DNA from 2 places in the Sporanaerobacter sp. PP17-6a genome. Region 1 is predicted to be linked to the other one. Evidence: riboswitches for the same ligand, from Rfam matches in the RefSeq annotation. Region 1 holds a riboswitch; the other holds the start of a gene.

Region 1 (4,846 bases):
TTTATAATTTATTTTATAAAATTAGGGTAAGGGGGGACAAGGGATAAACATAAGATTTCAGAAGGGAGGAGATACAGAATATCAAAAGGTATCTTACTTTAAAAAATAAAAAATTTAAGGAGGAAATATCATGAAAAAATTTAGAGGAATTAACAAGTTTAAGAGTATTAGTATACTGGTTTTGGTGTTAACTTTATTTTTATCCAATATGGCTTTTGGAGCTCCTACCACAGTAAGCTATAAAATAGTGAGCACCTCGGATAAAGGCGGCATTGTATTTGAGAGTGAAGAAGTTGCTGCAGATACAAATGAGACATATTTTGACGTTCTGGAGAGGATTTGTTCGGATAATGACATTCCTTTAGATGCTTCCGGTTCGGGTTCCGGAATTTATGTCAGAGGAATAAACGGAGAATATGAAAAGAGATATCTTCCCAATGAAGATTATTATTCCGGATGGATGTTCAGGGTGAATAATGTTCTTCACGGATATTCCGCAGGAGATCCGGCTAATTCTAAAGTTGCAGAAGGAGATAAGATTACATGGTACTATGCATGTCCGTCTTATACCTATTTCCCAATCCTTGACGATAGTGATGTAAATTTTGATTCATCAGGAAACATGACAGTAGATGTTGATGCAGAGATATTTGAAGATGTATGGAATTGGCAGATAATTACGGTTCCGTTAGATGAAGGCAGAGTTGTATTAGAAGGCGAATCAGGAAATAAAATATATGCCACAATAAACGATGGAGAAGCTGTATTTGACGAAACTGATTTAGAAGATTTTGAGGAAGAAAATGTAAAAGTTTATGTTGAAGGAAAATGGTATGGGACAACAGAGAATCCAGACCATTGTCCAAAGATTGTCAAATCGGAGATAGTAAGAGTACAGTTATAGAATAATTTTATATCAATATATTTATTTTTATTAAAAGTTTTTAAGAGGAATTCAGTAAAAAATAAAGAAGATATCCGGGCGATATCTTCTTTATTTTTTATAAATATTATATTTTTGAATAATATTAATTTTGTATGATGTTGTTTATAATTAAAACATATTATCCTCATCTTTGACACTTACAAGGCATAAAAACTCTGATAAGTCTTGAGAATGGGACGTTCCAGTTTTTTTAACTTTTAAAAAGTACGTAATGTTTTTATCCTTTAAAATTTTTTTCTCCAAATAATATATTATTACACATTGTGCAACAACAATATTTGGAAGTTGACAAAAAAATAAAGTATTTTCAACGACTTCAGCGATTTTTTTTATTATTCGAATGTCAAAGACCCAAAAGAAAATCATTTCTCCCTCTTATTAAAATAAGAAAAGTGTAAAACTATCTGACACTTTTTTATTTTGCCAAAATATTTGCATATATGCAATAATAGATGTCATTTTTTAAAGAATGATATAAAATTTGATTATTAAATATTGAAGCAGTTAGATTTATATGGTATACTCATTCTAATAAAAAGATTAATTTTATAATAATTTAATAATCAACGGTTTAAGTTTTTTATCTCAAGACAAAGATTAAAAGGGAATCAGGTGAAAGTCCTGAACGATCCGGTCACTGTAAGTGGGGAGCGTTTCTTCAAGAAGTCACTGTTTAGATAATAAATGGGAAGGCGAAGGAAAACGTTGCTTTGATCCACAAGTCAGGATACCTGCTTAGACATGTGCATTACCTTCCGATGAAAGGGATATGTGAAATTATATTTGGTTGTTTTTTGATATAATAAATAATATTGTAGATTATAACACATGATGAGTTTAGCAGCTCTGACTTTTATCGGAAGTTAGGGCTGTTTATTTTTTTGAATTTCAAAATAGGAAAGGAAGAAAGTGAAGGAGGGATTACACGCAAAGGAAAATAAGATATCGTTTCTTATCGCTTGTTTTAGCATAATCCGTATAATTAAGTACCAATGAAGAACGATATGATTCTTACAACCTGGAAGAATTAAAATTCTATATAGGTGATGAAGAAGTGAAGACGAGGGATAATATAACCTGTAAAATTAGGTTGAATATTTAACATGTAAATCCTTTTGAAAGGGGGGAATGTTCAAGAGAGAAAATTATCCGTGATACACGGAAAGGGCGGCGCCGTATCATGGAAAGTAAGAAGCCGCTGATTAACTTAGTTTTTTCATCTTATTAAAATAAAAAAAGGAGTGTAGAAACAATGATAAGAAGGAAACGACAGTTGTTGTCAATAGTCCTGGTAGGGATCATGATGTTGGCCTCTTTTCCATTTTTCGTATTTGCTGAAGATGTTGGGCTGGATATACAGCAAAATGTAGAAACAGGTGCAGAAGCTCCGGAGAAAGAAGAAACGGAAGGTGAAATCCCTGAGGAACCTGAATCGGAGCCGGAAACTTTTGCTGCCGCTTCGGAAGAAGAAGTTCCAACTCCTGAAGAACTGGGATATGAATTTGATGCGGGAAAGAGAGAGATTACGAAATATACAGGGACTGAAACGGAAATTGTCATACCCAGTGAATTTAAAGTAAATGGGGAAGTAATTCCTGTTGAAAGTATCGGTACAGATGCTTTTAGTAGTTGTACAACCTTAAATAAAGTGACTTTAAATGAGGGGTTAAAAACAATAGGCGTTGGTGCATTTCAAGGAACGGCAATAGAAGAAATAGATATTCCGGGAAGTGTTGAAATTATCGATGAAAAAGCCTTTTATAGTTGTGTAAACCTAAAAGAAGCGACTTTAAATGAGGGGTTAAAAACAATAGGAAATGGTACATTTCAAGGAACGGCAATAAAAGAAATAGATATTCCGGGAAGTGTTGAAAGCATCCGTGAAAAAGCCTTTTATAGTTGTATAAATCTAAAAGAAGTGATTTTAAATGAGGGGTTAAAAACAATAAGCCGTCTTGCATTTGGTTCTACGGCAGTAGAAGAAATAGATATTCCGGGAAGTATTGGAAGTATCGATACCTCTGCTTTTTATAGTTGTACAAGCCTAAAAGAAGTGACTTTACATGAAGGGTTAAAAACAATAGGCTATGGTGCATTTCAAGGAGTGGCAATAGAAGAAATAGATATTCCTTCAACTATTGAGAAAATAGGGAGTAAAATATTTGATAAGGCAAAAATACAAAAGATAACGGTTTTAAATAAAAAAGAAAACATAGATATTGCGGAAGATGCTTTCCCGGCAGAAATTGAAGTTGTATATAAGGAGGATGAAGTGGAACCGGGAAAACCCTAGGAACCTGAGAAACCTGAAGGACCAGGAAAACCCGATAATTCAGACGACTCGAATTCAAATACGTCGAACGGTTCGGGAAAAACAACAACCGATTCGGATAAATCGACATCGACGGAAACAAAAGAAAGTGTAAAAGAACCGTTGGAAGTGGAAATACCCGTAGGTTTGAAAACCGAAAAAGAAATAAAATTAGAGAACGGAAAAATCAAGATTTCACCGGACACCTTTGGGGTAAAAGTAAAGCTTACGGCTAAGCAAGACGGTTCGACTTTGGAGTTAAATGCTGTGGATGAAAAAGGAAATACTGCAGAAATTAAGAAACCCATAGAGGTTCAAATAGCATTTGATGGAGAAGTAAAAAATCCTGACAATGTAACAGCAGTACTGATAAATGAAGACGGAACCGAAGAGTCTGTAGGCGGAGTTTATGATGAGGCGACTAAGACTATAAAGTTCTTGACAAACAAATGCGGAAAATTCGTAGTAAAAGAAGGAAGTAAGGAATTTAAAGATACGTCGGATGTGGAATGGGCGAAATCTGCAATAGAGTCTATGACGGTAAAGGGTATAATAAAAGGGAAAACGGAAAGTGAGTTTGTGCCATCGGATAATATTACAAGAGCGGAATTTGCCGCATTGGTTTCCAGAATGTTGAAATTAAATGAAAATTCAAATGGAGACATTCCTTTTGCGGATGTGGATAAAGATGAATGGTACTATGATTCGGTATCTGCAGTATACCAGAGTGGCCTGATCAACGGGAAATCAGATACGTCCTTTGATCCGAAAGGGAATATTACGAGAGAAGAAATGATTAAAATAATAGGAAATATATTGAAAAATAAATCATATGACAATAAAGATGAAAAAGCATTAGATAGATTTGAAGATAAAGATTCCATAGCATCATGGGCAAAGGACTCTGCAGCCATAGCAGTTCAGAATGGAGTTGTCGGAGGATTTGACGGTAACTTTATGCCGAAGAAAAATGTAACCCGTGCTGAAACCGCAGTGATGTTATATAGATTGTATGAATTGATCATGAGATAAATAAGGAATCCCGATTCGAGGATTGACCTTGAATCGGGATTCCTTATTTAGTAATGGGTAATGTAAAATAATCTGTGCTTTTGTGAAAATAAATAATTTTCTTTGTAATCTATTAGTTGTTATTTATACTAATTATTGACAAAAATGAGTGTTATTTTATTATAATGTTTACATAAAATATTTTACATTACTTTTTTAATAATTGGCATATATTGTTTATATAAATTATTTATTCTGTAATTCTTTTATTTCTTTTTACTTTAACTTCGGCAGTTCCAAAAAGTGAATCTGAAGGTCTTCGGTCAGCGGAAAATATTTATCCTTTTCCAATATCTTAAAACTGCTGTGAAGCTTTTTATTTTGAGGAATCATATCATAATCCGTTATATTCACGGATATTGTTTTCTTTAAAGCAGAATAATCTTCCGATTTGTTTATATATTTTATCATGTTATTCAGAATTTTTATACCGAAATATTTTAAAAATATCAACTGTTAAAAAGGAGAATATTTGACGATCACTTCGTGTTTTTCTTTTTATGATGTTGTTTATAATC
Region 2 (8,943 bases), on a different contig from region 1:
ATTATATAATCGTTTATTACCTCGCTGTAGTTGCTTACTATAACAACTTGTTTACGGATATTCATACTTTCAATGGCTGCATCTATTACTAAACCATTTAGCAACACACCTAATAACGAATACAGGCCAATTTGCAGTCCATAGGCGAAGCCAGCTGCCAATGTTATTGAAAGATCGGAAATGAGCACACCCCGACCTAAATCTATACCCCAGAACCTATTTAATATTTTGGCTATAATATCTGTTCCGCCTGTTGAGGCATTTTGATTGAATACTATGCCCATGCCTATTGCAGATATTATAACACCCAAAATAAGCTGTATCAGTATATCATTTGCTAATGGTTTTTTCATGGGAAAAATTTTTTCAAATAATAATACCAAAACCGAGACCCCAAAACTTGCATATATGGTTTTAAAACCGAAATTAGTTCCGATAAAGATAAAGCCAATTGCAAATAGAAAAATATTTATAATTATCATAAGAAGTCCGATTGATAAATTCGGGATAAAATGATTTATAACAATAGCTAAACCATTAGCCCCGCCTACAGATAGATTTTTTGGCATTAAAAAAAAGTATAGACCGATTGCTACCAGTGACATTCCAACGGTAATTTTTATATATTCATTTGCTTTTTTCTTCATAGTCATCACCCTTTCTATTTATTAAATTTGCATAACAAACTATGTTGCCTCTTTTCATCGTGTCGGTTTTTTCTAATGATTCAAAACATTTAAAAGCCCTATTTAGTAATATAGGTATGTTCTTTTTACTCTTCATAGCTTCTTTCAAATAATCCGAAAGTAAATCCTTATAAATAGGATTAGCACAATTGTTTATTATGCTTATAGCTCTTTCCTTTGGACTTAAACCTCTCAAATCCGCTATTCCTTGCTCAGTAATAATTATGTTGACATCATGTTCGGTGTGATCGACATGAGATACAAGAGGTACTACGGTGGAAATAGTTTCATTTTTAGCTGTGGACTTTGTAAAGAATACTGACAGATAGGCATTTCTGGCAAAATCTCCTGAGCCTCCTATCCCATTCATGAGATTTCCACCCATTATATTAGAGGAATTTACATTACCGTATATATCTACTTCTATTGCCGTATTCATTGCTATGACCCCGAGTCTTCGGATTATTTCCGGGTTATTGCTAATCTCTTGTGGCCTCAATATTATCTTCGATTTATATCTTTTAATATCATCATAAAATTTATTTAATCCTTCCGGAGAAGGGGAAATAGCAGTTCCGGACGCTATTTGTACTTTTCCTATATCTATTAAGTCCAACATTGAATCCTGTATTACCTCTGAATAAAATTGAAGGTTATCATACTTTGAACGAGAGAATCCATTTAGTATTGAATTTGATACTGAACCGACCCCGGATTGAAAGGGCAATAATTTTCTTGGAATTCTGCCTGCTTTGATTTCATGGTCTAAAAATTCCAAAAAAATTTCCGCCATTAAATTACTGTCTTTATTTGGTTCTGCTAATTTTTTAACATCATCTCTTATATCCGTGAAAACTATGGCGATTATCTTATTTTTATCTATTTGGATATAATTTGTACCGATTCTATCTTTGCAGTTTAGTATAGGTATAGGCGTTCTTTTTGGGGGATTTGGTAAAGTATATATGTCGTGTATTCCTCTTAGATCTATTGGTTGACTTGTATTTATTTCTATTATTAATTTTTTAGCTTTTTTTACTATAGTTGGTGTTATACCTACAGAGGTAGTTGGTATCATACATCCGTTTTCGGTAATTTCAGATGCTTCTACGATTCCGATATCTATATCTTCCAAATAATTATAATTAATGTATTGAGGCAATAGGCTTAAATGAACATCACAAAATTGAATGTCTCCATTGTTTATAGCTTTTCTACAGCTATCATTTGTTTGATAGGGAATTCTTTTTTTTGTAATATTATTTCTGGCTAATTCACCGTCCAATTCATCTCCGACGGAAGCTCCTGTAATTAATGTAATTTTTATATTTTCGTTATTGTTTTTAATTCTTTTACTAAGTGCTAATGGTGTAGCTTTTGGATATCCTGAAGGAGTAAAGCCACTTGTAGCAATTGTCATACCATTTTTAATAAATAGTGCAGCGTTTTCAGCTGTAGTTATTTTTTTTCTTAGCTCAATATCTTTTATTCTATCTTCTATCACTCTTTTAACCTCCTCATGATTTTGGGCAATAAAAAAGTTCCTGAACTCGGCGGTTTCAGGAACTGTGACAAGCAAAATAACATTATGTATTTACATAATAATTCTATTCTGAAACACTCCCTATCTACCGTAGAGTTTTTAGTGCATTAGCAAAGGCAGGTATCCTGACTTAGGTTCATAGAATTTTAAGCCTTCCCAATTTCTCAGTGGCATATTTTAAAATTCTCACCTTCACAGTGGCGGGACCGTACAAGACTTTTACTTGTTTCCCTTTTAAACAAAGAAATATAAATCTTTGTACCTTTACCTAAATATTAAATTTAACTACAATTAAAATATATAATATAAATAACTTTTAGTCAAGGATACCAGAACAAGGAGATAGATTATTATAAAAAAAGATGAAGCTTCTTTTTAACAGCCTCATCTTTTACCTCACTATTCTACGGAAATTTCTATGCTATTTTCCCATAGACCGTGAATATTACAATAGCTTAACGCATGAATTGTACCGGATTTATCAATTTTTGTAGTCAGAGAAACGGAAGGCTCATTGTATATTTCGCTTTCTCCGTGAGCACTGAATTCAGAATTTCCGATTTCTATTGGGAATTTTGCATCTTTAGGCTGAAAGAATATTTTTATCCAACAAATGTGATGTTCCAAAGTATTCGGGTGAGGTATTTTTTCTCCTACTATTGCTTTTATTTCAAATGCTTCTCCTTTTTTAACTTTTTCAGGGGCATGAATTACAGGCACATGTTTTTCACCCTTCCAATCTCCGCTTTGAATTGTTTCTCCTATATTTTTCATATATTAAAGACCCTCCCTATTGTTTTTTGTTTTCTATATTCGTCATATAGAATTTAACCTATAACATTATATACCCAAGGATTTTAAAAAGTACTCATTTAAAAAGTATTTAATTTAGTTTTGGTGTATAATATTAAGGTAATTAATTATTGGGAGGATAAAATGGGACAAATAGAACTTATTGCGACCTCGACTTTTGGTTTGGAATCATTAGTTAAAAGGGAGCTTTTAAAATTAGGATATACGGATTTAAAAGTTGAAAATGGAAAGGTAACATTTAAAGGTGAAGAAAAAGATATTGCAAAGACAAATATCTGGCTTAGAACTGCCGATAGGGTATTCTTAAAAATGGGGGAATTTAAGGCTTTAACCTTTGATGAATTGTTCGAAAAAACTAAAGCACTTCCTTGGGAAGAATGGATAGATGAAGACGGGGAGTTTACCGTAAACGGAAAATCCGTGGATTCTAAGCTATTCAGCATTTCAGATTGCCAAGCCATAGTTAAAAAAGCAGTTGTAGAAAAATTAAAAACAAAATATAAAACTGAATGGTTTAAAGAAACAGGAGCTAAATTTACAATATTGGTTTCGATTTTAAAAGATGTGGTAACTCTATCCATTGATACTTCAGGGGAAGCCCTTCATATGAGAGGATACAGAAAAATGCATGTCAATGCACCTGTAAAGGAAACAATTGCTGCGGCTATGATTCAACTAAGTTATTGGAGTCCGGAGAGAATACTTATTGATCCATTTTGCGGTTCCGGCACTATTCCCATTGAAGCTGCTATGATAGGGAAAAATATCGCTCCGGGAATACAGAGAAGTTTTGCGGCAGAAGATTGGCAAAAAATAAAAGAAGAATATTGGAAAGAAGAAAAGATTTTTGCAAGGAAATCTATTATACAGGAGAGAGAACTGAAAATTTTTGGGTATGATATTGATAAAGAAGCTGTTAAAATTGCAAGAGAGAATACGTATGAGATGGGAGTGGACGACTGTATTACCTATGAAACAAAGGATGCATTGCAACTAAGCTCCAAGAAAAAATACGGAGTTATCATATCAAATCCTCCCTATGGAGAGAGAATGGGAGAGAAAGAAAAAGTAGAGGATTTATACAGAAAAATGGGTGAAGTTTTCAGTTTTTTGGATACATGGTCTCTTTATTTTCTTACATCTAACGAGGAGTTTGAAAAAATATACGGAAGGAGAGCTGATAGGAGAAGAAAATTATTTAATGGAAAAATTAAAGTGAATTATTATCAGTTTTATGGTCCAAGACCAAAAAAGAGAAATTAAAATGAAGGAGGAATTATTTGTGAAGATATACACGAAAACCGGGGATAAAGGGCAGACAAGTCTTTTTGACAATAAGAGAGTATCAAAAGATGATATAAGAGTTGAAAGTTATGGCACTGTAGATGAGCTGGTATCATTTTTGGGTCTTGCTAAAAATTATATAAAAGACGATAAGGATACATATGAATTAATAAATCATATTCAGAATAAACTTTTTATTGTTGCAGCCAATCTTGCCACAGAAGATCAAACAAAGGTTCCTCATAGAATAAAAGATGAGGATATAGACTATCTTGAAAAAAATATAGATAAGTATATGGCAAAGGTAAAAAAGCCCACAGGTTTTGTATTACCTGGGGCCGGACAAGCATCTTCATATTTTCATGTATCAAGAACAGTTGCCAGAAGAGCCGAAAGAAGAACAATTTCTCTTCAAAAAAATGCTGAAATAGATTCAAATGTTGTGAAATATTTAAACAGATTATCTGATTTACTCTATTCCATAGCAAGATATTTTGAAGAAGAAGAAATAAAAGTAGATTTTATACATTAAATTTTTCTACCATTTTATTTAGTTTATCTGCAATTTCCGATAAGCTTTCAATGGAAGAGGTGATTTCCTCCATGGCTGCAAGATTTTTATCTATTGCTTCCGAACTGGTTTGAGATGCTGCAGTAGTTTCTTCTGATATAGCGGATATTTCCGTAGCTCTTTCAAGGATATATTCGCTATTATTTCTTACCTCTTTAGAAGCTTCCGCAATTTCGACTATTGAAAGATTGATCTTATCGAATTTTTCCACCAATTCTTCAAAAGAAGCTTTAGTTAAATCAGCGACTTCTACACTTTCATTAACTATTCCGCTTACCTTTTCAATGCTGTCTACAGCACTTTTACTGCTTCCTGTAACGGAATTTGTAATTTTGGATATCTCATCTGAATATGTATGGGTTTCGTCGGCAAGTTTTCTTATTTCATCTGCCACTACAGCAAATCCCTTTCCTGATTCTCCTGCTCTTGCTGCTTCAATTGCTGCATTTAATGCAAGAAGATTCGTTTGTTCTGCTATTTGGTTTATGATTACTACTATATTTTCAATGTTTTTAATTTGTTCATTAAGATTTTCGATTATTCCTGAAGTATTTTTGGTAGAAGAATCAATTAAACTTACCTTATCGATTATCTTTTCCATATCTTTGCTACCTTTTTCTGCTGATTTGGCCATGGAAGCTGAAAGGTCCGTAGCCAATTGAGTATTTTTTTCTGTATTTTGTGAAAGAGTAGTAAGATTGGATATGGCTTCGCTTAATTCAGTAATATTTTTTGATGTATCTTCTGAACCGGAGGCTATATCGTTAACACTGGAAGCGATTTGTTCCACTGCCTGAGTAGTATCTTCGACAATATCAGACAGATCTTTGGCGTTTTTAGATAATACCTCAGAATTCTGTGTTATTCCTGTAATCATATTTTTTATATTTGAATTAGCCTTGCTTAATGAATCCGTGATTCCACTGAATTTATTTTTACCGTTGAATAAACTTATTTCGTTTAAGTTGCCTCTAGAGATTTCTTCAATAACCGGTTCGATAGCTTTGAAGAACTTTACAAGCCAACGGCTAATTGAGAAATAGGTTATTAATAAGAAAATAATTATGTTTACAAATGAAAAAATTAACATTATAAAATTAGGACTAACATTCATATGTTCTGCTAATAAGACGTATAATCCATTTGATATTAAGGTACTTATAAGTAAGTTAATTACTAAATGTGTTATAAGTCCTATTTTAATTTTAGATAGATTGTTATCTTTATTTTTTGTGTTTTCCTTTGTAGTTTTGCTTTCCATAATAAACCCCCCTTAAATATAATAATTTTACAATACAATATCTATTGTACATTAAATCGACAAAAAATGAAATAATATAAAGTAATAATTGCTAATAAAAAAATTATAATTAGATTTATGATATAATTAAATAGTAAGTGAGGTTTTTAAATTTATAGGTTGAAATTGTATACAAGACATGATAATATATAAAAAAGACTTCTATAGAAGCATTAATAAATCAGAGAAGCCTTTTTGAAACTTATTTCAAATTATATTGAGAAAAATGGAACTTTCCTATAGGCTATAAAATTAAGGAAGGGTGAGAGAATGAATAATAAGATTAAAAATATAGTGGGTATACTGATTTTGGCAATAGTAATAGTTGTTTTTTATATTTTTCAATCCTCCAATAATATTAATAGTAATACTTTTATTACTTCGGGACTTCTTTTAAGCAAAGATGAGGAGGGTGATAGTCATTCAATTATCCTTCAAATATTGGGAGAAGATAAAGAAAGTGAGTTAAAAGAAATTACGATCTATGTAAAAAATAAAAAGCTATGGGATGGTTTGAAGAAGGATAAATATTATTATATGACTTATTCTCAAGATGATTCAAAGAATAAGACTTTAATTAAAGCTCAATTAAATGAATCTCTGAGAGAAACGATATATGATAAAGCATTGAAAGAGGAAAATGAAAAGACTGAACAGGAAGAAAAATTAGAATATGTACATCTTTCCGGAGACAAACTTGATACTTCCGATTTGACTCTCTTAGACAGTAAAAAAGTTGATCTGGATAGAGACGGAGAAGATGAAAGTATAGAGATGTATACTACAGCTCAAAGGTATGATAATGGAGAAATAGCATGGGATGATGGACAGAAATGGTTTCTCATTATAAAAGATGAAGATGGAGAATTTGTTTTATTTGATGATTATATACAATTGGGAGCATTGGAATTTTGGGTGTTTACATCTAAAGATGATTATCATATAGCTACCCTTCAGACGGGCTCTGCTACATTTAAGTTGTCTGATTTTAAATATGACAATAAAGAAAAGGGATTTGTAAAAAAGGATATATTTAATCCCGATTATTTAAATGTAATCTATAATTCTTCTATAAAGTAAGGTGAATTAAAGCATTCATTTCAATTGAGGTGAATGCTTTTTTAAAAGGAGATAGTTTAATGGGAAAAATAAAAAAGATTTTGATTCTTAACAATGAAGTTGAAGCCATGTTACTGGATGAAATATTGTCAGAAAAAAATATTCCTCATGTTTTAAGGAGTTATCATGATCAGGTTTATGATGGCATATTTCAGAATCAATTAGGATGGGGTTCTATAGATGCAGATGAGATATATAGGGAAGAAATAATCAATATTTATCATGATATTTTACAGAACACTCAAGATTAATATTAAATTGTTTTGTATTTTATTGTATAGTGTGTTATTATGAAGGCGAGCAAAAAAATTTCTAAAATATGGGTGATAGCTATGTTGGAAAAGAACAAAGTTAGTTATTTTGAAGACCAAATAAAAAATTTCAATATGCTTAATTATCACGTTCTTGAGGGAATGGCGGACTGGGTCAGAGTTATAGACAGAAATGGGACAATTATATATGCAAATAAGACCATGAAAGGTGCTCTGGGAACAGAAATTGTAGGGAAAAAATGTTATGAAGCTCTTGGTAAAATTAGGCCCTGCAGTTTTTGCATTACTGAAAGAAGTATAGCAACAGGAGAAATTATACAAAAAGAAGAAAATGTCGGAGATCGTATTTTTTCTGTTAAGAGTTCACCTGTATCAGATTCCGATGGTAACATATATGCCGCGGTGGAAGTGTTTAGGGATGTCACAAGAGAAAGAAAATTAGAGAATGAGTTGAGGGAAAAAACTAAAAAACTCAACAAAGATATTACATTTGCAAAGGTTCTTCAAGAAAAAATTCTTCCCAGAAAGGGCTCCTATAATAATATTAAAATCAACTATTTGTACAAGCCATGTGAAATGCTCAGCGGAGATATGTTTGATGTTTTTTATATAGACAAGGACAATATAGGCATATATATAAGTGATGTGGCTGGCCACGGGATTACCGCGTCAATGATGACCATGTTTATAAGACAGACCATGAGAGCAATAAAAGATGATATACTCAGTCCTTCTAAAACCTTAACGGAACTTCATAAAAGATTTATAGATTTAAACTTAGATGATGAAAAATATCTTACAATATTCTATGGCATCTTTAATTGTTCTACCGATACATTTAAATACGCAAATGGCGGACATAATTGTATTCCCATATTATTTGATGATAATAATGTGGAATTGCTGAAGATGAAAGGATATCCAATTTCTTACTTATTTGATGAAATACATTATAATGAGAATATGGTTCAACTGAAAAATGGAGATAGAATACTTTTTTATACAGATGGAATATTAGAAGTAAGAAATAAAAATAAGGAAGAATTCGGAGAGAAAAGAATAATAAAAGCGGTTAAAGAGGCTCCCGAAAGTCCTATAAAAAATATAGAAAACAAAGCTAATTCGTATATGTATGGAGATCAAAAAGATGATTTTGCATTGGTGTTAATGAAGGTAGAAAAGTGATCATTAATAGGAGGATATATTATGAAAGATATTATTTTAGATTATGCCAATGGATTTGTTTCTGATGAGGAAATATTAAGATTAGAACCTCAGTTGAAAACAGTTCATCGTATATTATATGAAGGCAAGGATCAAAATGTAGGATGGTTGAATTATCCTAACGAGTATGA

The links. Region 1 has a riboswitch for cobalamin ahead of PP176A_RS04675 (leucine-rich repeat domain-containing protein). Riboswitches for the same ligand answer to the same signal wherever they lie in the genome.
Region 2: another riboswitch for cobalamin. It lies ahead of PP176A_RS14205 (succinate CoA transferase); the one in region 1 lies ahead of PP176A_RS04675 (leucine-rich repeat domain-containing protein).

The regions. Positions count from the first base shown of each region.
Region 1 is NZ_FMIF01000009.1:38,684-43,529, reverse strand. Features, by position in the region: gene PP176A_RS04685 (DUF4430 domain-containing protein) at 131-904, shown strand; cobalamin riboswitch at 1,503-1,699, shown strand; gene PP176A_RS04675 (leucine-rich repeat domain-containing protein) at 2,199-3,239, shown strand; gene PP176A_RS04670 (S-layer homology domain-containing protein) at 3,387-4,289, shown strand; gene PP176A_RS04665 (PD-(D/E)XK nuclease family transposase) at 4,545-4,739, opposite strand.
Region 2 is NZ_FMIF01000038.1:52,072-61,014, reverse strand. Features, by position in the region: gene PP176A_RS14210 (YitT family protein) at 1-647, opposite strand, end outside; gene PP176A_RS14205 (succinate CoA transferase) at 628-2,190, opposite strand; cobalamin riboswitch at 2,328-2,510, opposite strand; gene PP176A_RS14200 (class II SORL domain-containing protein) at 2,629-3,003, opposite strand; gene PP176A_RS14195 (THUMP domain-containing class I SAM-dependent RNA methyltransferase) at 3,166-4,305, shown strand; gene PP176A_RS14190 (cob(I)yrinic acid a,c-diamide adenosyltransferase) at 4,325-4,858, shown strand; gene PP176A_RS14185 (methyl-accepting chemotaxis protein) at 4,848-6,158, opposite strand; gene PP176A_RS14180 (hypothetical protein) at 6,468-7,277, shown strand; gene PP176A_RS14175 (hypothetical protein) at 7,337-7,567, shown strand; gene PP176A_RS14170 (SpoIIE family protein phosphatase) at 7,649-8,773, shown strand; gene PP176A_RS14165 (glucose-6-phosphate isomerase) at 8,795-8,943, shown strand, end outside.